Regions from separate parts of the Umezawaea sp. NPDC059074 genome, predicted to be linked through region 3. Evidence: riboswitches for the same ligand, from Rfam matches in the RefSeq annotation. Region 3 holds a riboswitch; each other region holds the start of a gene.
What was found. A riboswitch is a leader RNA that binds a small molecule or an ion and turns the genes downstream of it on or off. The one in region 3 is predicted to bind S-adenosylmethionine.
Positions count from the first base shown of each region.

Region 1: linked by a shared signal. The riboswitch ahead of thrC (threonine synthase) and the one ahead of ACFWW9_RS06680 (methionine ABC transporter ATP-binding protein) in region 3 are both predicted to bind S-adenosylmethionine.
Region 2: linked by a shared signal. The riboswitch ahead of ACFWW9_RS23265 (aminotransferase class V-fold PLP-dependent enzyme) and the one ahead of ACFWW9_RS06680 (methionine ABC transporter ATP-binding protein) in region 3 are both predicted to bind S-adenosylmethionine.

Region 1 covers NZ_JBHYHC010000171.1:3,027-12,750, forward strand. The annotation lists gene ACFWW9_RS41585 (glycoside hydrolase family 3 N-terminal domain-containing protein) at 1-238, shown strand, start outside; gene rpsT (30S ribosomal protein S20) at 388-648, shown strand; gene ACFWW9_RS41595 (hypothetical protein) at 879-1,400, shown strand; gene holA (DNA polymerase III subunit delta) at 1,459-2,439, opposite strand; SAM riboswitch class I at 2,537-2,666, shown strand; gene thrC (threonine synthase) at 2,678-3,940, shown strand; gene ACFWW9_RS41610 (S8 family peptidase) at 3,996-7,241, opposite strand; gene ACFWW9_RS41615 (hypothetical protein) at 7,570-8,028, opposite strand; gene ACFWW9_RS41620 (DNA internalization-related competence protein ComEC/Rec2) at 8,042-9,724, opposite strand, start outside.
Region 2 covers NZ_JBHYHC010000051.1:1,605-11,328, forward strand. The annotation lists gene ACFWW9_RS23255 (M28 family metallopeptidase) at 1-860, opposite strand, end outside; gene ACFWW9_RS23260 (potassium/proton antiporter) at 1,093-2,607, shown strand; SAM riboswitch class IV at 2,656-2,769, shown strand; gene ACFWW9_RS23265 (aminotransferase class V-fold PLP-dependent enzyme) at 2,807-4,141, shown strand; gene lspA (signal peptidase II) at 4,165-4,722, shown strand; gene ACFWW9_RS23275 (RluA family pseudouridine synthase) at 4,719-5,648, shown strand; gene ACFWW9_RS23280 (AsnC family protein) at 5,645-6,490, opposite strand; gene ACFWW9_RS23285 (PHP domain-containing protein) at 6,599-8,602, shown strand; gene ACFWW9_RS23290 (cytochrome P450) at 8,742-9,724, shown strand, end outside.
Region 3 covers NZ_JBHYHC010000009.1:28,868-38,591, forward strand. The annotation lists gene ACFWW9_RS06675 (MetQ/NlpA family ABC transporter substrate-binding protein) at 1-717, opposite strand, end outside; gene ACFWW9_RS06680 (methionine ABC transporter ATP-binding protein) at 1,186-2,196, opposite strand; SAM riboswitch class I at 2,413-2,506, opposite strand; gene rsmA (16S rRNA (adenine(1518)-N(6)/adenine(1519)-N(6))-dimethyltransferase RsmA) at 3,154-3,990, opposite strand; gene ACFWW9_RS06690 (transglycosylase family protein) at 4,037-5,425, opposite strand; gene ACFWW9_RS06695 (TatD family hydrolase) at 5,835-6,617, opposite strand; gene metG (methionine--tRNA ligase) at 6,671-8,464, opposite strand; gene ACFWW9_RS06705 (hypothetical protein) at 8,613-9,503, shown strand; gene rsmI (16S rRNA (cytidine(1402)-2'-O)-methyltransferase) at 9,490-9,724, opposite strand, start outside.

The DNA of each region.
Region 1 (9,724 bases), on a different contig from region 3:
CGTCCCGGTGTACGTCCACCAGCCCGTCAGCCGGGTGCTCGTCCAGGACAAGCGGCTGGTCGGCTTCACCAGGGTCGCGCTCAAGGCGGGCGAGTCCAAGCAGGTGGAGGTCGCGTTCGACGCCAAGCAGCTGGCCGTGACCGTCGGCGACGTCGACGGCTCGGGCGAGCGCAAGGTCGAGAAGGGCCTGTACGAGGTCGTGGTCGGCACCGCGAAGGCGCCGTTCGCGGTCCGCTGACCAGGCCGATTCCTGCTGGTCGGCGACCTGCTGCTAGTCTTGCTGGCCGTACCCGCGTGGCATTCCGCACTGGAGGAAACCTGCCTTCACCGGCAGGGCCGAAACACCAACGCGGTACACCCCAAACGTAAGAGAATGAGGGCGTCAGCATGGCCAACATCAAGTCCCAGCTCAAGCGGATCAAGACCAACGAGAAGGCTCGGCTGCGGAACAAGTCCGTCAAGTCTTCCCTGAAGACCGCGGTGCGCAAGTTCCGCGAGGCCGCCGACGCCGGCGACAAGGACAAGGCCACCGCGCTCCTGCAGGACGTGTCCCGCAAGCTCGACAAGGCCGCGACCAAGGGCGTCATCCACGCCAACCAGGCCGCCAACAAGAAGTCGGCCCTGGCGAAGCGCGCCAACCAGCTCTGATTTCTCGAAAGCGAAGCTTTCGCGGCTCCACCCGAAAGGCGTCACTCCTCGGAGTGGCGCCTTTCGGCGTTTTCGGGGAAATTCCGGACAGCGATCCGATGTCCCCCTCATCGACTGGATTCCCCGCTACGACGAATGGTCGGCCCACGGGAGACCCGTTCAGTCGCCGGCCGGCCCAATGGGAATCGAGTAGCGTTTCCCTCGATTCGTCCATCGATCTGCCTGGGGGCATGGAAATGCGACAATTGGCCAAACTCCTCGCTGTGCTCTGCGTGTGCGCGACGGCCGTGCTCGGCCTGTCGGCGGCCGCCACCGCGGCGCCCGCCGACCCCGCCGCGGCCGTCACGTCCACCCGCGTCGCCGCCGCCGACGCGCCGGACTTCACGGCCGCGGCGATCAGCTCGTCCAAGTGCGGGGCGACCGTCGGCTGGGGCAAGATCAAGTACCAGGCGTGCTTCGCGTACACCTGCACCAGCGTGTGCTCCACCCAGGGCTACCTGGGCATCATCAACACCGCGACCAGCCCGCGCACCGTGACCTGGGACCTCGACATCAAGTCCCCGTGGACCGAGGAGCACGACGACAGCGGGACGTGGACCCTGGCCGCGGGCGCCCAGCAGACCATCTACTCGAGCTTCGTCTACACGCACCCCGGCTGCGGGTTCAGCTTCACCGAATCCCTGAAGATCAAGTACGACAGCGCGGGCTTCAGCCCGTACACCACCGCCACCGCGCCCCTTCCCTGCGGCTGACGCCCTCACCGAATTGGGTTGGGTGACCGATTCCGGTCACCCAACCCAATTCGGGCCGTCAGCGACGTGAATGCACGGCGACAATGCGCAGAACAGCCCGTTCCAAAGCGTAATCCGCGTCGGCGGCCACGCCTTTCACGTCGGCGTTCAACAAAGCGACCACGGACATAGCCTCGGCCAATCCGGCGGCATCCCATCCGCGCGCCTGGCCTTGGGCCTTCTTCACCTTCCACGGCGGCATTCCGAGCTTGCCCGCGAGCTGGAACGGGTCCGCCCGGCCCGCCGCGGACACCCGCGCGATGGTCCGCACCGAGTCGGCGAGCGCGTCGGCGACCAGCACGTGCGGCACGCCGAGCTGCATGGCCCACCGCAACGCCTCCAGCGCACCGGACCGGTCTCCCGCCACGGCCTTCTCGGCGACCGCGAACCCGGTCACCTCGGCCTTGCCCCGGTGGTACCGGCGGACCTCGTCGGCGTTGACCTTCCCGCCGCTGTCGGCCACCAGCTGCGACGCCGCGGCCGCCAGCTCGCGCAGGTCCGTCCCCACGGAGTCGATCAGCACCGCGACGCCCTCGGGGTCGATCTTGCCGCCCGCCGCGCGGACCTCGTTGCGCACGAACGCCTCGCGGTCGGAGGCCTTCGTCATCTTCGGGCACTCGATGACCGAGGCGCCCGCCTTCTTCAACGCAGCGGGCAGTTCCTTGGCGGCCTTGCTGCGCCCGCCGCCGGAGTGCACGACCACGAGCGTGATGCCGTCCGCGGGGGCCTTGGCGTAGGCGATCACCGTGTCGGCGATCTCCTTGCCCGCCTCCTGCGCGGCCTCCAGCGCGATGACCCTGCCCTCGGCGAACAGCGACGGGCTGACGAGTTCGGCCAGCTCGGGAGGGGTGAGGTCAGTCACCCGGACGCGGGTCAGGTCGGCTTGGGCGTCGATCGCGCGCGCCGCGTCCAATGCCGCGCGGATCGCCCTTTCCACCAGCAGTTCCTCGTCGCCGACCACGAGTTGCAACGGATCAGGGGCGACAGCCGCAGCGCTCACGGCACGAATCCTCCCACGGTCCACCGACTCCCGGAGTGTGGACGCCGGTGGTCGAGGGGCGGGAGGGTGCCGTAACTTGAGGGACACAACTGAATACCGCTCATCCAGAGGGGCAGAGGGATCGGCCCGAAGAAGCCCCGGCAACCCGAGCGTCAGGTTCTCGCACGTGTGCGAGCGCCCGACGGTCACGGTGCCAATTCCGACCCGCGCTGCGGGACAGATGAGGAGTTACCTCGCGATGACTGCTGTCAGTGTGCCCACGAGCACCTCGTTCGACCTCGGCCCCGCCCGCGCGCTCTCGTGTCGGGAGTGCGGCCACGAAACCCCCCTCGCCGCCGAGTACGCGTGCGTCGAGTGTTTCGGGCCGCTGGAAGTGGCCTACGACTTCGGCCGGATCCGCCGCGAGGACATCGAGTCCGGCCCCCGGTCGATCTGGCGCTACCGCGGCCTCCTCCCCGTCCCGTCGAACGTCCAGTCCCACCCGAACACCGAGCCCGGCGGCACCCGCCTGGTGCAGGCGGACCGCCTCGCGAAGGCGTTGGGCCTGCGCAAGGTGTGGGTGAAGGACGACACCGGCAACCCCACGCACTCGTTCAAGGACCGCGTGGTCGGCGTGGCCCTCGCCGCCGCCCGCGAACTCGGCTTCAAGGTGCTCGCCTGCCCGTCCACCGGCAACCTGGCCAACGCCGTCGCCGCCGCGGCCGCCCGCGCGGGCTGGGACTCGGTCGTGCTCGTCCCCTCCTCGCTGGAGCAGGCGAAGATCCTCATGACCGCCGTGTACGACGGCGCGCTGATCGCCGTCGACGGCAACTACGACGACGTGAACCGCTTGGCCCAGGAACTGGCCGCGGAGCACGAGGACTGGGCGTTCGTGAACGTCAACGTCCGCCCGTACTACGCCGAGGGCTCCAAGACCCTGGGCTACGAGGTCGCCGAGCAGCTCGGCTGGCGCCTGCCCGAGCAGATCGTCGTGCCCATCGCGTCCGGCTCGCAGCTCACCAAGGTCGACAAGGCCTTCCGCGAGTTCGGCGAACTCGGCCTCGTCGAGCAGACCCCGTACCGGGTGTTCGGCGCGCAGGCCACCGGCTGCTCCCCCGTGTCCGCCGCGTTCAAGGAGGGCCACGACGTGGTCCGCCCCGTCCGCCCGGACACCATCGCCCGCTCGCTGGCGATCGGCGCCCCGGCCGACGGCCCGTACGTGCTGGACGCGGTGCGCCGCACCGGAGGCGCGATCGAGGACGTCACCGACGAGGAGGTCGTCGAGGGCATCCGGCTGCTGGCCAGGACCGAGGGCATCTTCGCCGAGACCGCGGGCGGCGTGACCGTCGCGACGGCGAAGAAGCTGGTCGAGACCGGCAAGCTCGACCCCGACGCGGAGACCGTGCTGCTCATCACCGGCGACGGCCTCAAGACCCTCGACGCCGTCGCCCACACCCTGTCCCCGCTGGCCACCGTCCCGCCGTCGGCCCAGGCCGTGCTGGACGCCCTCGGCAAGCGCTGACCCTTTCTCCGGCCCAGGTGGGGCCGCACCCGTCGGGTGCGGCCCCACCTTGCCGTCAGCGCAGCAGGTAGGCGTCGATCACGGTCTGCTCGACGGTGTTGCCCGAGCGATCACCGGCCTTCGCCCGCAACGACACCGACTTGGCCCCCTTCGGGTGCGCCAACACCAGCACACAACCCCCGTTCACCGACACCGCCCGCCACGTCGCCCCGCTGTCGTAGGACACCTCGGCCGACGTGATCTTCGACCGCGACCGCGCCACCCCGGCTTGGTCCTGCACCGACACCGGCACCACGAACGACTTCCCGGCAGGCGCCGTCCCGGCCGCGTCGAGCTTCGGCGCGTACCGGATCACCGAGATCGGCAGCGCCGTGACCTTCGCGGTCCGGTCCGACCGGAACGTCCACGCCACGGACACCCTGGTGCTGAACGGCGACGTGCTCCGCGCCGCGTCCGCCGTGAGCCGGTAGTCGGCCACCCCGTCGGGCAACTCGAACCGCCCGTACCCACCGTCGTCGTTCTCGGCCAACAACTCCCCGTTCCGGTAGACCTTCGTCGACCCCACCACCGGAGCCGCCCGCCCGGCGTTGCCCGCGGAGTCACCGAACAGCCGCAGATCCGCGGCCAACTCCTCACCGTCGCGGTACAGCCACGGCCGACCCCGGTTGTCCGTCAACGACGGCCCGAAAACGGCGTGGTAGAAGGATTCCTCGTACGCCTTGCGCGGCGCGTACGACTTCGGCGGCCCGTCCAGCCCACCCCGGTACCCCTCCGGGCTCTGCACGTTCATCCGCCGAGCCCAGTCCGCGTTCTCCCCTCCGTAGTACTCGGTGCGCACTCCGGGCGCGGTGAACGACTCGATCGCACCCCACCCCCACTCACCCTGCCCGTGCGGCGACGAGGCGTTGCCGATCGTCACGGACTCCCCCGGCTGAGGAGCCCCGACGTCGACCCGAACGGTCGCCAGGTCCGCCTTCCGGATCACCTCGGTCAACCCGGTGTGCGTCCGCCCCTTCAGGTACCAGGCCAACCCGTAGAAGTCGTTGCCCCCGTTCGCGATCCAGCTCGTGCTGAGCTTGCCGAGCACCTCGTTCGGCGCGGCCTCCGGCCCGAGGTGCGCCAGACCGACGTGCGACAGGTCACCACCGAACGAGAACCCACCGATCTGGTACGTCTTCGGCCCGCTCTTGGACCGGTAGACCCGCTGAACCCCGGTCTCCAGCAACGACAACCGCGCCGTCGGATCCGGCAGCGTCAGCACGATCGGCTTCGCCACCCGCGCGTCCAAGTCGATCGCCGTGGGCCCGCGAACCGTCAGCTTCGGGTAGCTGAACGAGTCGTGCGTGTACTGCGCCCCGGACCCCTGCACGGACCCGAACAGCAGGTACTCGCCGATCGGCACCCGCCGCCGCAACCGACCGTCGGCGTCCTTGTCGAGGAACAGCAGCGCACCCGTCTCCAGGTCCACCAACGACGCGTTGACGTACTTCGCCCCCTCACCTGACCTCTCGATCCCGTTGACCACCAGGTCGTAGCTCTCCGGCTCCAGGTCGACCACCACCGCGGTCCGCACGGTCACCCCACTCGCCGAGGCGGTCAGCGCACCACCGAACTGCCCACCGGCGGGCGCCTTGGCCACGTCGGCCGTGACCGTCGCGGTCGCCTTGCTCCCCGCGGGCACGGTGAGCTGAGCGGGCGTCACGGTGAACAGCCCCGCGGGCGCGGTCGTCCCGTCCGGCGTCGCCGCGTCGACCCGCAGGTCCAGCGTCACCGGCACGGCGCTGTCGTTGGCGTAGCTCACCTCCTTCGTGATCGCGGGTTCACCGACGTGCGGCCACTGCTGCGCCCCGAACGTCACACTGCTCGGCACGCTCGTGACCATCTGACCCATCACCCGAGCCGAGTCCACTCGCCCGGCCCCCTGCTGGAACGGCGTCAGCCCGGCGGTCGGCGCCGCCGACGCGATGAGCCGCGCCTTCAGCTGCTCACGCGTCAACTCCGGGTGCTGCTGCACCAGCAACGCCGCCGCACCGGCCACGTGCGGGGTCGCCATCGACGTCCCGGACAGCGACGTGTAGCCGTCCACGACCGGTGGCCCGATCCGCCCATCGGCGTGCCGCGCCGCCACGATGTCCACCCCCGGCGCGGTGATGTCGGGCTTGATCACCCCGCCACCCACGACCGGCCCGCGGCTGGAGAAGTCCGCGATCCGGTTGTCCCGGTCCACCGCGCCCACGGTCAACGCCTCGTCCGCGCTGCCCGGCGACCCGATGGTGCTCGCCCCCGGCCCGGAGTTGCCCGCAGCGATCACGAACAACGTGCCGTACCGCGTCGACAGCGTGTTCACCGCCTCCTCCAGCGGATCCACGCCGGGACTGTCGTACCCGCCGAGACTCATGTTCGCGACGTCGACACCCTGCTCCGCCGCCCACTGCATCCCCGCGATGATCGACGAGTCCGCACCGCTGCCGGAGTCGTTGAGCACCTTCACGTCGAGGATCCGCGCCCCGTAAGCCACCCCCTTGTACTTCCCACCGGACTTCGCCCCGGTGCCCGCGATGATGGACGCGACGTGCGTGCCGTGCCCGTAGTGGTCGACGGAGTCCTTCGAGGTCGAGAAGTTCCTCTCCCCCACCTCCCGGTCCGCCAGGTCGGGATGTGTCTGGTCGACCCCGGTGTCCAGCACCGCGACCGTCACACCCTCGCCCGTGTACCCGGCCTGCCACGCCGCGGGCGCGCCGATCTGCGGCACGCTGTGGTCCAACGAGGCGGTCCGCACCCCGTCCAACCACACCTTCTTGATCCCCGCGCCCGCCAACGCGCTGACCCCGGTGAGCCCCTTCCACACCCCGGACGCCGACTTCGAAGCGTTGACCGCGACCCCGTCGACGCTCGGCAGGTCCACCGTCACGGTCGTGCCCGAAGCCGCCACCGCGGGCCGCTGCCCCGGCAGGTAGGTGACGATCAACGGCACCGTGTCGCGCTCCGCGTCGCCGTATCCCGCGGCCAGCAACTCGGTGACGTCGAATAGTCGCTGGTCCAGCACTCCCTTGGCCAGCAACGGTTCCGCGTCCGCGGGCACCACATAGCTGTGCCCCTGCGACTCGAACGTCGAGAAGGTCATCCCCTCCCGACCGGGTCCGGGCACCAGGTACCCCGCCGCCCCTCGCGAACCGGGGAACACCCGGTCCCCGGTCAGCAGCGTCACGGACTCGCCACTCTTGCCGGACGGCACGTCCGGCACCTGTCTCGGCACGGCCTCGGCGGCGTGCACACCACCCAGGACCAGGACACTCGCCACAACCGCAACGACCGTTTTCCGCGGGGGCCCACCACTCCGACGACGCACTTGATGCCTCCAAGTCACTGGTGTGTCGCGGACAGTAAGGGCTCGCGCGCGCCATTGACAAGGATTCTTAACAAATATGGTCTAGACCTGTCTCGATCAGGCCACGGCGTCTCGGTTGGCAAGGAGCCACCCGGAGGTCGACCGGTCGACCAGCTCCGGAAACTGGTCGACGTGCGGGATGCCGGTGCTGACCGCTCAACCTTCGAGAGTGGGAAGGCGGCCGCTCAGCGGATGACGGCAGGCGGTGGATGTCGTCCCCGCGGCTCGGGGACCTCGGCGGTCACAGGCCCAGCTTGTCGCTGCGCAGCCAGCCGGTGCGGGGAAAGCGCACCAACTCCGGCAGCAGGTGAGGGCCCACGGATTCGGTCGCGGTTCGCCAAGCGGTGATGCGTTGCGGCCAGGGCGCTCCTGCCTTGGATCGGTTGTAGGCGTTGGTGTGCCAGGGGAGGTCGTCGATCGACAGGGTGTCGTCGAAGAGGTTCTCGGCGACCAGTTGGTGGGCGGCGTCGGGTGAGGACACCTCGGTCGGGGCCAGCACCGCGGTGACCGTGGCACGGGCGACGACTCCACGGCCGCCTCCCCGTAAGTCCTCGCACGCGTAGTAGGTGAACGCGGGTTTCAGCTCCGCGGTCGGCCAGGGCGTCGGGACGTAGCCGGGCTGCCAGAGCACCCAGCTGAGCGCGGACCGGCCGCCCTGCGGGGTCCAGCCGACGCGCAGTCTGATCCAGGTTTCGTTCATCGTCCTTCTCCTCTCACTTCTTGCGTCGGACGACCCGCGGCCCGGCTTCCCCACCGAGCACCGCGGTGTCGCCATCTCGATCCGTGCGCAGCACCATCGCCCCACGGCCGGCGAGCGCGTCGAGCACGAGACCGTTGGGATGGCCGTACCTGTTGCCCTCGCCGACGCTCACCAAGGCGATCCTCGGGCGGACCGCGGCCAGGAATTCCGGTGCGGAGAACCGGGATCCGTGGTGCGGCACCTTCAATACTTCGGCGGTCACGTCGACATGACCGCCGAGCAGGTCCGACTGACCCGCCAGCTCGATGTCACCGGTCATCAGCACCCGCCCCGCCGCCGTGTGGGCGCGCAGCACCAACGACGAGTCGTTGATCGCCGTGTTGGCGTCCTCGGTGGCGACGAGCTTTCCCCTGGGCCCCAGCACTTCCACCACGAGCCCCGGCCACTCCAACCGTTGCCCCGCGGTCAACTCGACCAGTTCCACGTCCGCCGCTCGCGCTTGGCGGCGCACCTCCTCCCACGCCCAACTCGGTTCGTGCGACGACCCGATGGCCACCGCTCCCACACTGCGATCGGCGAGCACGGCGGTCAGCCCACCGATGTGGTCCGCGTGCAGGTGGCTGAGCACCAGCAGCGGAATCCGCCGAACGCCCAAGCGCCGCAAGCACGACGCGATCGGCCCCGGATCAGGCCCGGTGTCGACCAGCACGGCTCTGCCCGGCTCGGACGTAGCGAGCACCACGGCGTCCCCCTGGCCGACATCGCACGCGACCACCGACCACCCGGTCGGCGGCCAGCCCGGTGTCACGACGCTGGTCGGGACCAGCACCAGCACCGCCCCCACCAGAGCGGCGGCCAGCAGCACGCGCGTCCGCCGTGCCTTGAGCAGCCCGTACGCGACCAGCAAGACCACCGCCAAGAGCACGGCACCCAGCCAGCCGTTCAGCCACCCGACAGAGGCAGCGGGCACCTCCGACGCTCGACGGCCGACCGTGATCAGCCAACTCGCCTCCGGGCCCGCCACCTCGACCAGCACTCGTGCCGCCCCTTGGTGCAGCGGCGCGACCACCGCGGCCAGGACACCCAGCACCGTCGCGGGCGCGACGACCGGAGCGACCAGCAGGTTGGCGGGCACCGCGACCAGGCTGATCCGCCCCGAGATCCCCGCCACCAGCGGAGCCGTGACGAGACTCGCCGCCAACGGCACCGCGAGCGCTTCCGCGAGACCGATCGGCACGCCTCGATCCCGCATCACCGCAGCCCACCTCGGAGCGAGGAGGACCAGCGCCGCCGTGGCCACGACCGACAACGCGAAACCGGGATCCGTACCCAACGACGGGTCGTACAGGACCAGCACGACCACCGACGTCGCCAAGGCGGGCAACGCCGACCGTTCCCGGCCGAGCACCAGCGCCAGCAACGCCACCGAGCCCATCACGGCCGCCCGCAGCACACTCGGCTCCGGACCGGCCAAGAGCACGAACCCCACCAAGGCGATCGCCGCACCTGCCGCGCACCCCCGTGGTCCGACGCGGAAGGCCCGCAGCAGCAACAGGACCGCACCGCAGAGGATCGCGAGGTTCGCGCCGCTGACGGCCAGGAGGTGGGCGAGTCCCGACGTGCGGAACTCCTCCACGACTCTCGGGGACAGTTCGGCGGTGTCACCGACCACCAGAGCGGGCAGCAGGCCCGCGGG
Region 2 (9,724 bases), on a different contig from region 3:
CGGTGGTAGCAGCGGTCGAAGGCGACGCCGGAGGTGCCGCCCCACTTCGCCGCCTGCGCCGCCGTCTTGATCACTTCGGCACCGGAGAACGTGCCGCCGGTGGCGATGCCCGCGCGGGCGAACGCGGCGTGGTCGGAACGCCCGCCGACCTCGGTCAGCTCGGTCTGCACGCCGATCGAGGTGAAGTAGTTGACCAGCGTCTGCTGCACGGCCACCGAGCCGGACGGCTGGCTGGCGCCCGCGTAGACGAAGTAGCCGGGGTTCGGGGAACCGGTCATGTCGAAGTTCAGGTACGTCTTGATCTTCGACTTCTCGGTGGAGGACAACGAGTTCACGTAGAACGTGGACCCGACCAGGCCGAGTTCCTCAGCGCCCCACCAGCCGAAGCGCAGGTGCTTCGAGAACGCCGTGCCGCTCGCCTTCGCGGCCAGCGCGACCTCCAGGATCGACGACGAGCCGGTGCCGTTGTCGTTGATGCCGGGGCCCGCGGTGACGCTGTCGAGATGGCCGCCGGTCATGACGATGTTGTTGAGGTCGCCGCCGGGCATGTCGGCGATCAGGTTGTAGCCGGTGGCCCCGTTGCTGGTGAACGTCTGCACGCGGGTGGTGAAGCCCGCGGCGTCCAGCCGCCCCTTGATCCAGTCGACGGACGCCTTGTGGCCGGGGCGGCCGTGGGCGCGGTTGCCGCCGTTGGCGGTCGCGATGCTCTGCAACTTGGTGAGGTCGGCTTGGATGGCGGCGACCGAGATGTTCGGCGCCGCGAGCGCGGCGGGGGCCGCGGTGGCGGGCCCGGCTCCGATGAGCGCGCTGGTGACCATCAGGACCGGGATCGACCGGCCGAGGACTGTTCGCAGCTTCACGTTGTCAGCTCCATGCAGGGAATGGGTGGACCGGGTCGGGCGCCGGACAGGGGTGGCGCGCGGCCCGTCGATCAACATGCACCGTCGTGGATACGTCCCGCTAGGTTCGTTCGGCTGGTTCGTGCCTCGGCGGACGGGTCGTCCGTGACGCTGCGCACCGGTCGGCCCCCGCGTCACCTGTCTGATTAGTCCAATTCGGTGGTGACAGGGAAGAATGGCGTCACCGTCGAGCATGATCCGGGAGGTCGCGTTGGGAATCACGGCCATCCTCGGCATAGGCGCGGCCGTCCTGCTGGTGTCGGTGATCGCCGTCCGGGTGTCGACCAAGGTCGGCCTGCCGTCGCTGCTGCTCTACCTCGGCATCGGCGTGGTGCTCGGCGAGAGCGTGCTCGGCATCGACTTCGAGGACGCCGACCTGACCCGCTCGCTGGGCACGGTCGCGCTCGTCCTGATCCTCGCCGAAGGCGGTCTCACCACCCGGTGGTCCGCGGTGAAACCCGCGCTGGGGCTGGGGATCGCACTGTCGACTGTGGGCGTCGGCGTGAGCGTCGCGGCCACCGGCGCGGCACTGCACTTCCTGCTGGGGCTCGACTGGCGGATGGCGCTGCTGTGGGGCGCGGTGCTGTCGTCGACCGACGCGGCGGCGGTGTTCAGTGTGCTGCGCGCGGTCGGCGTGAGCAAACGGCTGACCGGCGCGCTGGAGCTGGAGTCCGGCATCAACGACGCCCCGGTGTACATCGCCGTCGTGCTGCTGGCGTCCCCCGATCCGATCACCTGGACGGCCCCGCTGCTGCTCGTCTACGAGCTGCTGGCCGGTGGCCTGATCGGCGTCGCGCTCGGCTGGCTGGGCGCGGGGGCGCTGCGCCGCGCGGCCCTGCCCGCCACCGGCCTGTACCCGTTGGCGACGGTCGCGGTGTGCGTGGTCGCCTACGCCGCCGGGGACATCGCGCACGCGTCCGGCTTCCTCGCCGTCTACACGGCCGCGCTGGTGCTGGGGAACTCGCGGCTGCCCCACCGCTCGGACACGCTGTCGTTCGCCGAGGGGCTCGGCTGGCTGGCGCAGATCGGGCTGTTCGTGCTGCTCGGGCTGTTCGCCTCGCCCGGCAGGGTGCTGCACGCGCTGGTGCCCGCCCTGGTCGCGGGCGCGGTGCTGGTGCTGCTGGCCCGACCGCTGTCGGTGGCGCTGGCGGCCATCCCGTTCAAGGTGCCGTGGCGCGAGCAGGTGTTCATCTCCTGGTCCGGTCTGCGCGGCGCGGTGCCGATCGTGTTCGCCCTCATCCCGGTGATCCAGGGCGTGCCGGGGTCGCAGGACCTCGTGGACGCGGTGTTCGTGCTCGTGGTGGTGCTGACCCTGTTGCAGGGCAGCACGCTGCCCGCGTTGGCGAAGCTGCTCGGCCTGGTGCGGGCGGGGGAGGCGCACGAGGTGCAGGTCGACTCGGCGCCGTTGGACGAGCTGGGGGCGGAACTGCTCCAGGTGCGGATCCAGCCGGGGTCGAAGCTGCACGGCGTGTACCTGTCCGAACTGCGCCTGCCGCCGGGGGCCGTGGTGAGCCTCATCGCCCGTGGCGGCAACGGTTTCACGCCCCAGCCGACCACCCGCCTCCAGGTGGACGACCAGCTGCTCGTGGTGTCCACCGAGGCCGCGCGGGACGCGGCCGAGAAGCGGCTGCGGTCGATCGACAAGGCGGGCCGGTACGCCCGCTGGAAGGGCGAGGACGGCGGAAAGCCGTCGCTTCCCAGCATCTGAGCGGGGGTCGACGGACCGCCGACCGGTCCGCTAGCGTTGTCCGCGAAAGGTCATGAGTGCCAGCGCGAAGCCCGTGCTAGCTGGCCGGCAACCCTCCTCCGCGGTGGGGTGCCCACGGTGAAGACCTGGCCCGGCGCGACTGCGTTCGGGCAAGCGCGGGCCCTTCGCCGGGGTCCCCAGGACCCGAAGGGCCGTCACCATGACCATCGCCATCCCCCGCAGCTCCGCTCCCGCCGTTCCCGGTGTCGTCGGCTCCGCGCTGCGCGTGCCGCTCGTGACCGGTGAGCGGGTGGAGTACGCGAACCTCGACCACGCGGCCAGCGCGCCCTGTCTGGAGCAGGTGCGGGACGCCGTCGACGAGCTGCTGCCCTGGTACGCGAGCGTCCACCGCGGGGCCGGGTTCGCCTCGCAGGTGTCGACGCGGGTGTACGAGCAGGCCCGCGAGTCCGTCCGCCGCTTCCTCAACGCCCGCTCGACCGAGGCCGTGGTGTTCACCCGCAACACCACGGACGCGCTGAACCTGTTGGCGCGCAGCCTCCCCAGGCACACCTCCGTCGTGCTGTTCGACGCCGAGCACCACGCGGCGCTGCTGCCGTGGCGCGGGCCGAACGTGCGCCGGATCGCCACGCCGTCGACCGCTGCCGCCGCCGTCGCCGTGCTGGACCGCGAGCTGGAGTCCTGCCCCGTCGGCCCCCGCCTGGTCGTGGTGACCGGCGCGTCGAACGTGACCGGCGAGCTGTGGCCGGTGGCCGAGCTGGCGAAGGTCGCCCGGCGGCACGGCGCGCGGATCGCGCTGGACGCGGCGCAGCTCGCCCCGCACCGCCCGGTGGACCTGCGGGCGCTGGACGTCGACTACGCGGTGTTCTCCGGCCACAAGATCTACGCGCCCTTCGGCGCGGGTGTCCTCGTCGGCCGCTCGGACTGGTTGCAGGCCGCCGAGCCGTACCTGGTCGGCGGCGGCGCGACCAAGCTCGTGACCGACCACGGCGACCGGCTCGGCGTGGCGTGGTCGGCGGTGCCGGAGCGGCACGAGGCCGGGTCGCCCAACGTCGTCGGCGTGCACGCGCTGGCCGTCGCCTGCGACGTGCTGGGACGGCACTGGGAGCAGACCGTCGAGCACGAGCGCGTGCTGCTGGAGCGGCTGCGCACCGGCCTCGCCACCATCCCCGGCCTGCGGGAACTGAGCCTGTTCGAGTCCGACCACGACCGCGTGGGCGTGGTCAGCTTCACGATCGGCGGCCACGACGCCGGCTACCTCGCCGCCGCGCTGTCCGCCGAGTACGGGATCGGCGTGCGGGACGGCGCGTTCTGCGCGCACGTCGCCGTGACCCGGCTGCTGGACGAGGTCGGCGCGCACGAGCACCGCGCGCTGCGGGCGAGCCTCGGCCTGGGCAGCACCGTCGACCACGTGGACCGCCTGGTCGCCGCGTTGCGCACGCTGGTCTCGGAGGGTCCGAAGTGGACCTACGCGCAGCGCGACGGCCGCTGGGTGCCCGAAAACGACGAGCGCCCGCTCCCGCCGTTCCTGTCCTGAGCGGGTGCTGGGACAATGGTGGGGTGACCACCCCCTCCGAGGTTGACGCGACGCCTGCTGTGCTGCCTCGGCGGCGCGTGGCGCTGCTCGCCTCGGTGGCCGTGGTGGTGCTCGCGGCGGACGTCTTCAGCAAGATCGCCGCGGTGGCGGCGCTCGAAGGGCGTGAGCCGCTCGAGCTGCTCGGCGGGGTCCTCTACCTGCCGCTGATCCGCAACGGCGGCGCCGCCTTCGGTCTGGCCGAGGGCTGGACCGCCGTGCTCGCCCTGATCGCGCTCGCCGTGGTCGGGTTCATCGGCTGGATCGCGCGCAAGCTGCGGTCCGCGCCGTGGGCCGTCGGGCTGGGCATGGTGCTCGGCGGCGCGCTGGGCAACCTGGGCGACCGGATCTTCCGCGCCCCCGGCCCGCTGCGCGGCCACGTGGTGGACTTCCTGTCGTTGTTCGACCCCTACGGCCGGGTGTGGCCGGTGTTCAACCTCGCCGACTCGGCAATCTGCGTCGGCGGCGTCCTCATCGTGACGATGGCGCTGCTGCAACGCGACTACGACGGCACTCGTGCCGTGAAGAAGGAAGCAAAGCGATGAGCGGGTACCGCACCCTGCCCGTGCCGGACGGTCTCGACGGAATGCGCGTCGACGCCGGACTGGCGAAGCTGCTCGGCCTGTCCCGGACCGCCGTGGCGGCGTTGACCGAGTCCGGTGACGTGGTCCTGGACGGCCAGCCCGCCGGGAAGTCGGACCGGCTGATGGCCGGGTCCACGCTGGAGGTCACCCTGCCCGAGCCGCCGCGGCCGGTGCAGGTGCAGGCCGTGCCGGTCGAGGGCCTGATCGTGCTCTACCAGGACGACGACATCATCGTGGTCGACAAGCCCGTCGGCGTGGCCGTGCACCCCAGCCCCGGCTGGACCGGGCCCACCGTGGTCGGCGGGCTCGCGGGCGCGGGCATCCACGTCGCCACCTCCGGCGCGGCCGAGCGCCAGGGCGTCGTGCACCGCCTGGACGTCGGCACGACCGGCGTGATGGTCGTGGCCAAGAGCGAGAGCGCCTACTCGGCGCTGAAGCACGCGTTCAAGGAACGGACCGTCGACAAGCTGTACCACGCGCTGGTGCAGGGCCACCCGGACCCGATCAAGGGCACGATCGACGCCCCCATCGACCGGCACCCCAAGCACGACTACAAGTTCGCTGTCATGGCCAACGGCAAGCCCAGCATCACCCACTACGAGGTGGTCGAGGCGTTCCGCGCCGCGTCGCTGCTGGACGTGCACCTGGAGACCGGGCGAACGCACCAGATCCGCGTGCACTTCTCCGCGCTGCACCACCCGTGCGTCGGCGACCTGACCTACGGCGCGGACCCGACGCTGGCCAAGCGCCTGCACATCACCCGGCAGTGGCTGCACGCCCGCACGCTCGGCTTCCACCACCCGGCCGACGGCCAGTGGGTGTCGTTCACCAGCGAGTACCCGGCCGACCTCGCCAACGCGCTGGAGCAGCTCCGCGCGGAGGGCTAGTCGTCGATGGTCCAGACGAGGGTGTTGAGGTCGATCTCCGGTCTCGCGCTCCACCGGACCGCCGTGATCGACGTGTCCTCGGGCAGCACGTAGACGGTGTGGCCGCCCGCGGTCTCGCCCGGCTGGACGCCGATCTTGTGCGGCGGCCGGGACGACAGCGAGACCGGGGCCTTGGTGACCGGCTCGCCGGTGCGGGCCATCAGCACCAGGTACATGTCCGGCAGCGAGTTGAACGGGATCGAGCCGGTGTTGGTCAGCTCCGTGTGCACCACGACCGCGCGTTCGCCGTCGGCCAGCTTGTAGCCCGCCGCGGTGAACAGGAAGTCCGCCGGGTCGACGACCTCGATGAGCTGGATGGAGAAGTGGGCCCCTTCGAGGCCCTCGGTCTCCAGCGAGGTGCCGATCTTGCCGGTGCGCTGGCCCACCGCGCCCTTCGAGCCGCCGAACATCGGCTGCTGGTCGCCGCGCACCCAGCCCGCCGTCTGCGGCGGGCCCCAGGTCTGCTGCGGCGGGGGCGCGGGCTGCTGCTGCGCCGGGAACGGCACGCTCGGCGGGGCCTGGTACGGCGGCGGGTACGGGCGCTGTTGCTGCTGCTGCGCGATCGGTGGCGGGCCGTTGTAGTTGCCCCACGCCATGCTGTTCGCGAGGGCCTTGCGGATGCCGTTCGGGTCGCACTCGACGCCGACCAGCAGGGGCAGGCCGCTGCCGGAGAGCGTGATCAACCTCGACGCGGCCTCGCGGGGGTCCATGCCCAGCCTCGCGGCCACCTCGTGCACGGCCGCACGGCCCATCTCCGCGATCATGGCGAGGAGGCGGGCGTCAACGGGATCAGGCGATACCACGCTTCGCACGCTACCTGTCCCCGGTGATCACCGTGTGCCCGCCACCCCGCGCGCGGGCGTGGGCGCGGCGTTAGTGTCGAGGTCTCCCGGCGTGCTGGAGGTGCTGGCGTGGAGCCGTTCGTCCACCTCCACGCGCACACCTCCTACTCGGTGCTGGACGGCGCGGTGCGGGTGGCGGACCTGGTGGACGGGTGCGTGCGGCTGGGGATGCCCGCGGTCGCGGTCACCGACCACGGGAACCTGCACGGCGCGGCCGAGTTCCACCGGCTCGCCGTCGCGGCCGGGATCACGCCGGTGATCGGCTACGAGGCGTACGTGGCTCCGGGGACGCGGTTCGACCGGGACCGGGGGCCGTTCGCCCACCACACCATGTGGGCGCGGAACGCCGTGGGGCTGCGGAACCTGGCGGCCGTGTCGAGCGCGGCCTTCGCCGAGGGCCGGTCGGGCCGGTGGCCGCGGGTGGACGTGGACCTGGTCGCCGCGCACGCCGAGGGCCTGATGGGGACCACCGGGTGCGCGTCCGGCGAGGTGTCGACGCGGTTGCGGCTCGGGCGGGAGCGCGAGGCGCTGGAGGTGGCGGCGCTCTGGCGGGACGTCTACGAGGACTTCTACGTCGAACTGGTGGACCACGGCGTCGACCGGCGGGTCCGCGAGGGGCTGGTGCGGATCGCCGCGGCGCTGGACGTCGAGGTCGTGGTGACCAACGACGTGCACTACCTGCGGCCGGAGGACGCGGCGGCGCACGACGCGCTGGCGGCGTTCCGGAGCGGGAAGACCGTGCGGGATCCGTCGCTGGTCCGACTCGCGGGCAGCGGCCACCACCTGAGGTCGGCGCGCGAGATGCACGCCCTGGACTCGTCGGACGTGTGGCGGCGGGGGTGCCGCACGACCCTGGAGGTGGCGGGGAAGGTCGACCCGACCGGGATGTTCGCGCCCGCGCCGCCGGTGGTGTCCGACGAGCTGTTCCGCGACCGGGTGCGCGCCGGGCTGCGGCGGCGGTTCCCCGGCGGGGTGGACGGGGCGCGCGTCGAGCACGAGGTGGACGCGCTGCTGCGCCGGGGTTCGGCGTCCGCGCTGCTGGTGGTGGCCGACCTGGTGGAGTGGTCGGCGGGCGCGGGCGTGCGGCTCGGGCCCGGCGTGGGGAGCGGGTCGCTGGTCGCCTACGCCCTCGGTGTCGCGGACGTCGACCCGGTGGAGCGCGGGACGGCGTTCCCGGACGTGCTCGACCTCGCGGTCGAGGTGGACGAGCGCCGCCGGGACGAGGTCGTGCGGCACCTGGAGGAACGGTGGGGCGCGCGCCGGGTGGCCGAGTTCGCGCTGGTCAAGGACTCGCGCCCGGAGCTGGCGGGGCTGGTGCGGGACGTCGGCGTCGAGCCCGCCGCAGTGGTCGTGGCGGGGGACGAGGTCCCGCTCTGGACCCGGCCGGGCGACGGGGCCGTGGTCACCCAGTTCGACCTCGCCACGTGCCGCGCCCTGGGGTTGGTCGAGGTGGACGTCGTCGGGTCGGCCGAGCTGGCGGTCGTCGACGACGCGCTGCGCGGCGTGGTGCTCAACGGCAAGCCCGCGGTCGTGCCGGACGGTGACTCGGTGGCGGACTGGACCACCCGGTTGGCGGCCGACCACCCGGCCGAGTTCCTGGCGGCCGTGCTGGACGCGGACCCCGTGAAAGCGGCGGACGCCGTGCTGCTGCCGCCGGACGTCAACGAGTCCCGCGGAGGGTTCACTGCGGTGGGGGAGGCCGTCCGGTACGGGCTCGGCGCGGTGCGGCACGTGGAGCCGGAGGTGGTGGCGGCGATCGTGCGGGCGCGGGAGGAACGGGGGAGGTTCGCCGACTTCTTCGACTACCTGCGCAAGGTCGACGCCCCGGCCTGCGCGAAGCCGGTCGTCGAGGCGCTGGTGAAGGCGGGCGCGTTCGACTCGCTCGGCCACCCCCGCAAGGGCCTGCACCTGGTGCACGCGGACGCCGTCGACGCGGTGCTCGCCGCGAAGCGGGCCGAGGCGGGCGGGCAGTTCGACCTCTTCGGCATCGAGGAGTTCGAGGCGACGGTGCCGGACGAGCGGTGGGAGCCGGAGGAGCAGGCGGCCCTCCAACGGGAGGTGCTGGGGCCGTGAAGCCACTCGGAGTGGTGCTCTGTCGGATTCATCCCGTTGTGACTACTCCATCAGAGTGACAAGCCGCCGAACGAGGGACGCGGAAGAACCTTCGGACGTTCAGTTAACACAGTTCACTCAAACCACGGGAGGGGCCGTCATGCAGACGACGGAGGCCGGGCTCGAGAAACTCGGGGACGACTACTTGCAGGACCCGCACGCGGTCCACGCGCTGCTGCGGGAAGTCGGACCGGTGTCGGAGCTGGTGCTGCCGCGCGGCCTGAAGGTGTGGGTCGTGACGCGGCACGAGGAGGCGCGGATCGCGCTCTCCGACCACCGCTTCAGCAAGAACTTCTCGCAGGCCGAGGACCTGTTCGGCAAGCACCTCCAGCCGGGCGTGCCGCGCCGCGACTTCGACCAGTCGTTCGCCTCGCACATGCTCAACATGGACCCGCCGGACCACACCCGGCTGCGCAAGCTGGTGAACAAGGCGTTCACGGCCCGGCGCATGGACGCGCTGCGGCCGCGCATCCAGGAGATCACCGACGGCCTGCTCGACGAGATGGCGGGCAAGTCCCAGGTCGACCTGCTGGACGCGCTGGCGTTCCCGCTGCCGATCACGGTGATCTGCGAGCTGCTGGACGTGCCGCTGGACCAGCGCGACGAGTTCCGGGTCTGGTCGGGCACGCTGCTGTCCAACTCCACGCAGGAGGAGCTGAACCAGGCGGGCGCGTCGATGTACGGGTTCCTGTCCGGCCTGATCAAGGCCAAGCGGGACAAGCCGGGCGACGACATCTTCTCGGCGTTGATCCACGCCAACGAGGACGACGACCGGCTCAACGAGGCCGAGCTGATCTCGATGGCGTTCCTGCTGCTGGTGGCGGGCCACGAGACCACGGTCAACCTGATCGGCAACGGCGTGCTGGGGCTGCTGCGCAACCCCGACCAGCTGGCCGCGCTGCGCGCCGACCGGTCGCTGCTGCCGAGCGCGATCGAGGAGTTCCTCCGGCTGGACGGGCCGATCAACCTGGCCACGTTCCGCTACACCGCCGTCGAGGTCGAGCTGGGCGGCGTGACGATCCCGGCGGGCGAGCTCGTGCTGGTGTCGCTGCTCAGCGCCAACCGCGACCCGGAGAAGTTCCC
Region 3 (9,724 bases):
GGCGATCCTCGGGTCGTCCTTGAGCTCGGTGCGGGTGACCAGGCCGTTGGCGTTGGGGTTGCCCTCGGCCTTCTCCAGCACGAGCGCGTCGAGCGACGGCTTGAGGCCCGCGCCGATCGCGTAGTTGCCGTTCACGACGGAGGCGTCGGTGTCCTCCAGCGACCGCGGCAGCTCCGACGGCTCCAGCTCGACGAACTCCAGCTGTCCGGGGTTGTACTCGACGTCGCGGAGCGTCGCCGTGGCCTCGGTGCCCGTTCGCACCTTGATCCGCCCGTTGGCCTGGAGCAGCGCGAGGCCGCGGGTCTGGTTCGGGCCCTCCTTCGCGATGCCGATCTTGGCTCCGGTGGGCAGGTCCGCGAGCTTGTGGATCTTCTTGGAGTAGAGGCCGAGCGGTTCGAGGTGCACCGCGCCGATCCACTCCAGCGGAGCGCCCGTCGTCTGCTTGAACGCGTCCAGGTTCGGCTGGGTCTGGAAGTAGTTGGCGTCGATGTCGCCGTCGACCAGCGCCGTGTTCGGCAGCACGTAGTCGGTGAACTCCACGACCTTGATCTTGAGGTTCTCGTCCTTGGCCAGGATGTCGGCCACGTGCTTGAGGATCTCGCCGTGCGGGCTGGGACTGACACCGACCCGCAGCACGGTGTGCGGGTCGGTCGCGGCGGCTCCAGTGCCGCAGCCCGCCGTCAGCAGCAGCGCGACAAGGGCAGCACGAATACGCATTGGGTTCCTTCGTGAGGTGGTTCGACGTTTCAGCGGCCGGCGATCAGCCGGTTCCGGCGGGTCGCACAAGGCGGGGATCGGCGGACGTTCGCCAACGAACCCGAACAGACCCGTGCGGGCATTGGTCTAGTGCACGGGCTGTGGCGGAGAGGTCCGACGCGGAGATCGCGGTCACGCCGATGACGTCGATCAACGCGGGTGAGGCCTTGCGGGACTGCACGACGGCAGCGTACCCATCCCAGGCGTCTCACCAGGCCAAACAGGGGCCTGGTGCACTTTCGTCCAAGAAAACCTGCACCGCTCCACCACTGGTGGGCGGCGCGGTGAGCGCCCGACTACCGACAGTCGGAGGAGTGGGACCCTGAGCGACAACTGTCGAGCCGAGTTACGAAACCGGAAAGTTCCTCAGGTAAAGGTCTGGCCGCGCCCCACCGTGATCGGTGAACCGCGGCCAGCCTCAAGTCCTGCTCAAGCGGCGACGCCCTGCGGCCCCTTGAGGGTGCGCTGGACGGACGCGCCGGCCTCGGAGATCCACTCGAGCGCGGAGTCCGAGCGCTCGCCCGTGAGACCGACGCGGAACCGCGCGACGGGCGTCTCACCGAGCCGCGTGAGCCCGCCTCCGAGCAGGTTCAGCTCGACGCCGAACCGGCTGGTGACCTCGGGCAGCAGCGCGCCGACGGCCGCGAAGCCGACCAGCACGACGTCCGCCACGCGGTCGAAACGGCTCTCCGCCAACGGGTTCTGGTCGATCGCGGGCAGCAACGACGTGGCCGTGCGGCTGGCGGCGTCGGACACCAGGTCCAGCACCTTGCCGTGCTCCACGACCCGGCCGCCGTCGAGGACCGCGACGTCGTCGCAGATCCGCCGCACCACGGCCATGTCGTGCGTCGCGACGAGAACGGTGATGCCCAGCTCGGCGCGGGCGCGGTCCAGCACGGTCAACACGGAACCGCTGGTGTCGGGGTCGAGCGACGCGGTCGGGTCGTCCGCCAGCAGCACCGACGGCCCGGCCGCCAGCGCGCGGGCCACGGCGATCCGCTGCCGCTGCCCGGCGGTGAGCTGCTCGGGGTAGCTGCCCGCCCGGTCGGTCAGCCCGACGAGGTCGAGCAGTTCGGCGACGCGGTTGCGGCGCTGCGGCCCCGGCACGCCCGCGGACTCCAGCGGCAACGCCACGTTGCCCGCGGCGGTCCGCTGCCGCAGCAGCGAATCCCCTTGCGGCACAACGCCGATCTGACGACGAGCGGCCCGCAGCGCGGTGCCGTCCAACGACGCGAGGTCGGTGCCGTCGACCCGGATCGCCCCGCTGTCGGGGCGCTCCAGCAGCGCGACGCACCGGGCGAGGGTGGACTTGCCCGCTCCGCTGGGGCCGACCACGCCGAGCACGGTTCCGGCCTGGACTTCGAGGCTGACGCCGTCCAGTGCCACGACGGGGCCACTGCGACCGGCGAAGGACTTGGTGAGGTTTTCGACTGTGATCACGTTTTCGCTCCACGGCTACGCGCGGCGTCGCTCGCTTGTGGCATGCGACGGCCGTCCTCAAAGGACCGTCCGATGAGGACGGCGAGGAATTCGGGTAGAAGCTAGGGGATGGGAAGAGGAGGCGCCTGAACGGTTAGCGTCGACAGCCCGTGTTCGTGCGACGGCACTGGTCGACTGTCCGTCGCCTCGTGAGCATTCCCTGCGTGGGCACGTAATCCTCCATCGAGCCTGGCGGAAGCACCTGCCCGCGTCCAGCGGGTGGTTGCTGCGGCGTCAAAGAGCCAGGTCTCTCGGCCGCTCGGGATGGCACCACGAGTACACCCGACGCGACACCGCAAACGCAAGCCCGAACAGCCCAGAATCTGGGATCGTTCGAGAAGTCACACTTCCGGACCAGTATCACCGCCCGGTTCCGGTACCGAACCCCTGGATCAACGGCCGATCGGCCCACTGGCCGATGATCAACCGGCACACATGCACCCGAACAGGTGAATCGAGCGAGCGCTGTCGCTCAAACGATGGACACCAGCCACAAGCAGACCAGCAGCATCAAGCACCACGACACCGACCCTCGACCGAGCCTCAACCGCACCCACCGACCCCGAGCTCACCCGACCCGAGGACCACACCCGCCCCGCACACCAAGGCCGACACCGACGTCGAAAAAATGTCGTACCCCCGCCGTAGCGTGTGTGTCGGGGGGTCTTCACAGCTGGAGGACCCCTGCCTCGCCATGACCGTCAGCCCGTGACACGACAGCCTCCGGTCAGGCAGTCGCCGCGATCCGAAGCCGCCCCATCCAAGGGCCACACCCGCCCCGCGCGTCGAGGCCGGCACCGGCCTCGAAAAAATGTCGTACCCCCGCCGTAGCGTGTGCGTCGGGGGGTCTTCACAACAGGAGGACCTCTGCTTCGGCGCGGTCGTCGGCCAACGACGCCACAGCCGGAGGGGCCCCGGTCAGGCGGTCGCCGCGATCCTCGCGAAGTCCGAGACGCTCAACTGCTCTCCCCGAATGCCGGGGTCCACGCCCGCCATCACCAACCGCCGCTCGGCCTCCACAGCGGACCCGGCCCACCCGGCCAGCGCGGCCCTCATCGTCTTGCGCCGCTGGGCGAAAGCCGCGTCCACCAACGTGAACAGCGCCCGTCGGTCCACACTGGACACCAGTTCCGGTCGCCGCCGGAACGCCACCAGCGCGGAGTCCACATTGGGCACGGGCCAGAACACCGAGCGCGGCACGGCCCCGGCCCTGCGGGCGTCGGCGTACCAGGCGAGCTTGACGCTGGGCACCCCGTAGACCTTGCTCCCCGGCCCGGCCGCCATCCGGTCGGCCACCTCGGCCTGCACCATCACGAGCCCCTTGGTCAACGACGGCAGCTCGGCCATCAGGTGCAGCACGACCGGCACGGCCACGTTGTACGGCAAGTTCGCGACCAGCGCCGTGGGCGCGACGGGCAGGTCCGCGGCCGACACCCGCATCGCGTCCCCGAGGACGACGTGCAGCCGATCCGCCAGCCCCGGCGCCCGCTCCGCGACCGTCTCCGGCAGCCTCCCGGCCAGCACCGGGTCGATCTCCACGGCCACGAGGGACGCGCAGGCGGGCAGCAGCGCCAACGTCAGCGACCCCAGCCCCGGCCCGACCTCGAGCACGACGTCCGAGGGCGTCAGGTCCGCGACCGTCACGATCCGCCGGACCGTGTTCGGGTCGTGCACGAAGTTCTGCCCGAGCTTCTTCGTGGGGCGGATGTCCAGTTCGGCCGCGAGGCGCCGAACGTCGGCCGGGCCGAGGAGCATGCTCCCCGGCCCGGTCGACGACGCTTGTTCAGTCACGTGGCAATTGTTACGGCAAGCCGAGCTTCGCCCGGCAGCCGGGCCACGCGGAGTACGCGCCACCGGCCGCGTCGCGGACCTTGGTGGCGATGGCGATCTGCTGCTCGCGGGACGCGAGGTACGCCTCGGGCGCGTACTGGCCGCCGCCGTAGGCGTTCCAGGTGGAGGGGCTGAACTGCACGCCGCCCGAGTAGCCGTTGCCGGTGTTGATGGCCCAGTTGCCGCCCGCCTCGCACTGCGCGAGCCGGTCCCAGTCGCTGCCGTCGGAGATGACGGGGGTCGCCGGGGCCTTGGTGCCCTTGCGGACCTTCTTGGCGACGGGCTCCTTGGTGACCTTGGAGCCGATCTCCTCGCGGCCCACCTCCTGGCCGTTCTTGAGCGTGACGCGGTAGGACTTCATCGCCTCGCCGGCGACGCCCTCCTGCTCGACCTTCGTCTCGCCCTTCTTCATCTCCGCGTCGAGGATCTCCTCGACCGGCGGCGCGATGGGCTCGGCGACGTTGACCACGGAGACGCCGGTGCGGCTGATGTGGATCTCGGCGCCGTTGGCGATCTTGAGGTCCATCCCGCCCTCGACGGTGTCCTCGGCGCCCATGGAGACCTTCTCGGCCTGCATGAGCTCGCCGACCGTCAGCGCGGTGGTCTTCAGCTGCCGCGGGGCGTTGCCGCCGTCGTACAGCGTGACGTTCTTCAGGCTCTTGACCTGCAGCGCCATGCCCGAGAGGGGCACGTCCTTGCCGCGGTCCTCGGAGACCCAGGCACCGTCGTCGTTGATGCCGAGCTGGTCGAGCGCCTCGCCGACGTTGACGGAGCGGACCCAGCCCTCCTTCTGCTCACCGTCGACGGTCGCCTTGACCATGCGGCCGCGGTCGAGGGTGATCTTCCCGCCGTCGCCGACCTTGGCGCTCGGGGCGGGGCTCAGCGCGTCGTGCTCGCCGACCGCGATGCCCTCCTCCGCGAGGATGTCGCCGACGGTCGAGTCGAACGTGCGGACGGTCTTCTCCTGGCCGTCCACGTCGACCGTGATCGACTTGTCCATCGCGATGGCGGTCGCGCCGCCGCCGGTGATGGTCACCAGCAGCGCCAGCACGGTCGCCTTGAGGAACTTCCGCTTCCACGTGCTCACGGCCTCCACGAGCGCCGCTGGGGGCCCGCTGGGCTCCTCCGCGGCGAACTGGGCGGCCAGGCGGTCCTCGGGCAGCTCGTCGGGGATGACGATGGCCGGGAGGAGCGTGGTCTCGGCGTTGATGAGGCGGATCAGCTCGTCGACGTCCACGTTGGCCGTGGCGAGCAGCGCGTCGGCGTCCGAGCCGAGCACCTCGTACACGTCGGCCGGGGTCACGCCGAGGCCGGTGAAGCCCGGCGAGCTCGGGTGGTCCACGAAGGCCGGGGGCTCCATGACGCCCGTGGCGGTGGCGGTTCCGGTCACCGGGGTGAACCAGTCGGTGTCGTCGTTGAACGAGTACGCCGAGCCGTCCGCGCGGGGTCTGCCGCGTTCGATCACAGGGTCGATACCTCCATGAAGGCGGGAGCCGACGCTCCGCGCACCGTGGGTGCTACCTGACGTGCAGTGGAGTAACTCGACTGCTCCTCGGCAACTCCCGTGCGTTCGTCTCGACTACTCGCTTCTGGCAGTGGTACCCGCCCCGACAACGGGTGTGCGTCTCCTCGGCGACTTCAGCGTTCGGAGGGCACGGTCACGGGACCGTAACGGAGGTCGGGAAGTTCCGCAAACACCCAGTTCAGAGTTGTGATGTGAGACACCCCAACGGCGGAGCAATCCGCTGCGCCATTCGTCGTAAACGCCATTACGACCACGCCACGTCACGAAGTCCGAACACGCGCTCGGCATTTCGGGTGACCGAAGCCCCCAACACCCCCAGATCAACACCACGGAGAGTAGCGATTGCTCGAAGGGTGTAATTCGCGGCGTACGGCTCGTTCGGGCGTCCCCGGAACGGGTGGGGAGTCAGGAACGGGGCGTCCGTCTCGACCAGGATCCGGTCCTCCGGCACCCACTCCGCGGCCTCCCGCAGCGCCGCCGAGTTCTTGAACGTCACCGGCCCGGCGAACGACAGGACGAACCCGCGCTCCACGCACGCGCGCGCGAAGTCGAGGTCGCCGGAGAAGCAGTGGAAGACCACAGTGGACGGCGCGCCCTCGGCGTCCAAAATGCTCAGGATGTCGTCGTGCGCGTCCCGGTCGTGGATCATCAGTGCCTTGCCGACGCGCTTGGAAAGCTCGATGTGCCAACGGAAGGCGTCCTGCTGGGCGGCGGGCGGCGAGTAGTCCCAGTAGTAGTCGAGCCCGGTCTCGCCGATCGCGACCACGCGAGGGTGCTCGGCCAGCTTCGCCAGCTCGTCCCGCTGCTCGTCGTCGAACGCCGCCGTCCGGGTCGGGTGCAGCGCGACCGCGCCGAACACCCTCGGGTCCCACGTGGACGCCTCCGCGACCCAGCGGGCGGACGGCAGGTCGTCGGCGACCGTGACGACCCGGTCGATCCCGGCGGCCGTCGCCCGGTCCAGGACCTCGACCACGGCCTCACGGGTGCGCGCGCCGCACGCGTCCAGGTGCGTGTGTGAATCGACCACCGGCACCGGGAGGGATTCCGGCACCGGTGGTCGCTCACCGTGTCTCTTCGACGTCACTTGACGATCGGGGCCCACTCGGGACCGGTCTCGCCCAGCTCGGGGTCCAACTTCGTGAACAACGGGCTCGGCTTCTCCAGCGGCCTGCCGACCTCGATCGGCGTCGACTGCCAGCTCGCCTGCTCGCCCGCGTAGTCGCCGGTCAGGATCGGGTACTTGCGGTCCGTCTCGTCCAGGTCCGTGACCTCGATCATCTGCGGCTGCGCGGCCCACACGCCCGTGCCGCCCAGCGCCTCGTGCACCTTCTGCGCCGAGTGCGGCAGGAACGGCGTGAGCAGCGTGTTCGCGTCCTGCACGACCTGGAGGGCCGTGTGCAGGATCGTGTCGCGGCGGTCCGGGTCGTCCTTGACCTTCCACGGCTCCTGCTCGGACAGGTACCGGTTCGCGGCCGTGACGACCCGCATGGCCTCCGACGACGCCAGCTTGAACCGGGACCGGCGCAGGTTCGCGCCGACCGTCTCGAACGCGGCCCGCGAGAGGGCCTTCAGCTCCTCGTCCGCCGCCGTGGGGGCCGTCGGGCGGGGCACGGAGCCGACGTTCTTGTGCGCCATCGACACCGACCGGTTGACCAGGTTGCCCCACTCGTTCGCCAGCTCGAAGTTGGTGCGCCGGACGAACTCGTCCCAGGTGAAGTCGGTGTCCTGGTTCTCCGGGCCCGCCACCGAGATGAAGTAGCGCAGCGCGTCCGGACCGAAGTCGCGGAGGAAGTCGCGCACGTAGATCACGGTGCCGCGGGACGTGGAGAACTTGGAGCCGCTCATCGTGAGGAACTCGCTGGAGACGACCTCGGTCGGCAGGTTCAGCGTCCCGAAGGAGCCGGGCACGCCGCCCTTGTCGCCGGTGCCGTTCTGCCCCATGAGCAGCGACGGCCAGATCAGCGAGTGGAAGACGATGTTGTCCTTGCCCATGAAGTAGTAGCCCTGTGCCGAGGGGTCGGTCCAGAACTCCTTCCAGGCGTCGTCGTTCCCGCTGCGCCGCGCCCACTCGACGCTGGCCGACAGGTAGCCGATCACCGCGTCGAACCACACGTAGAACCGCTTCATCGGCTGGTCGCGCCAGCCGTCCAGCGGCACCGGGATGCCCCAGTCGAGGTCGCGCGTGATCGCGCGCGGACGCAGGTCGCCGAGCAGGTTCTGGCTGAACTTGAGCACGTTCGGCCGCCAGTCCGTGCGACCGGACAGGTAGCCGCCCAGCGACTCGGCGAACGCGGGCAGGTCCAGGAACAGGTGCTCGGTCTCGATGAACTTCGGGACCTCGCCGTTGATCCGCGACCGCGGGTTCTTCAGGTCGGCCGGGTCGAGCTGGTTGCCGCAGTTGTCGCACTGGTCGCCGCGCGCGCCGTCGTACCCGCAGATCGGGCAGGTGCCCTCGATGTAGCGGTCGGGCAGCGTCCGGCCGGTCGACGGGCTGATCGCGCCCATCTGCGTCTTCGGCACGATGTAGCCGTTGCGCCACATGCCGAGGAACAGCTCCTGCACCACCTTGTAGTGGTTGCCGGTGGTGGTGCGGGTGAACAGGTCGTAGGAGAGGCCGAGCCCCTGGAGGTCCTCGGCGATCACGCGGTTGTACTTGTCGGCCAGCTCGCGGGTGGTCAGGCCCTCCTGGTCGGCCTGCACCGAGATCGGTGTGCCGTGCTCGTCGGTGCCGCTGACCATGAGCACCCGGTTGCCCGACATTCGCATGTAGCGGGAGAACACGTCGGAGGGGACACCGAAGCCGGAAACGTGGCCGATGTGGCGGGGGCCGTTGGCGTATGGCCAGGCCACCGCCGTCAACACGGGGGCACTCATGCGGGTAAGCCTACGGATGACCACCGACACCCCGCGCATCGGTCGGCCGACCACGGGTGATCTGTGTCACAAAAGGCCGTCTCCTACGCGCTGACCTCGCAAAAGGTTGCACTCAACCTTCCAGGCCGGTCCACCCCTCGACCGGGACATGGGTGCGAGACGGTGGTGGCTCGGGGCGGTGGTGTTCGGGGCCGTCGCGGCTATGACGGTGACGAGCGCGCTCGTCGGCGCGGAGCGGACGCGGGACGAGGCGGCGGTCGTCACCACGACGACCTCCTCGAGCCCGCCGCCCACGACGACCACGACCGTCCCTCCCCCGCCTCCTCCCGAGACGACGGCGGAGGAACCGGTCGCGACCGCCGAAGCCGAGCAGTCGCCGCCCCTGGAGAAGCTGGCCGCGGGCATCGACGTCGGCGCGCTCGTGGTCGACCGGCAGACCGGCAAGCCGCTCTCGTCGTTCTACCCGGACCAGCAGTTCGACAGCGCCTCGCTGGTGAAGGTCCTCATCGCCCTGGACGCGCTCTCCAGCGGCGCGGGCGACCCGGCCTCGGTGGCGCGGATGCTCGCGACCAGCGACGACGACGAGGCCAGCCGGTTGTGGGCCGCCCGAGGCGGTGGGCGGATCGTGGTCGCGTGGGCGAAGAGGATCGGCCTGTCCGGCACCGAGCCGCCCGCCGACGACAACCGGTGGGGCGACACGCTGACCACCGCCTCCGACGTGGCGCGCGTCTACCAGTACCTCTTCGAGGACCCCGACGGCCAACTGGTCGTCAAGGCGCTGGACGGGATGACCGACTTCGGCGCGGACGGCTTCGACCAGCGCTTCGGCCTCCCCGTGGCGGCGGGCGACCGGCCGTGGGCGGTCAAGCAGGGCTGGTCGTGCTGCCGCGGCCACCGGACGCTGCACACCTCGGGCCTGCTCGGCGACGACCAGCGCTACGTCGTGGTCGTCCTGACCGCCCAACCCGCGTCCACCAGCGAGAAGGCCGCGAAGGCGCGGATCACCCAGATCACCGCCGAACTGGTCAAGGGGCTTTGACGGCCGCGTCGTACAGCGCCTTCTTGCTCACGCCCGCCGCCTCGGCCACCTCGGCCGCGGCGGCCTTCATCCGCTCGCCGTCGGCGACCCGCTGCCGCACCTCCACGACGAGCGACGCCAGGTCCGTCGGCGCCTCCGAGGGCTCCGCGCCGGACAGCACGACGGTGATCTCGCCGCGCACGCCGTCGACCGCCCACTCGGCAAGCTCCCCGAGCCCGCCG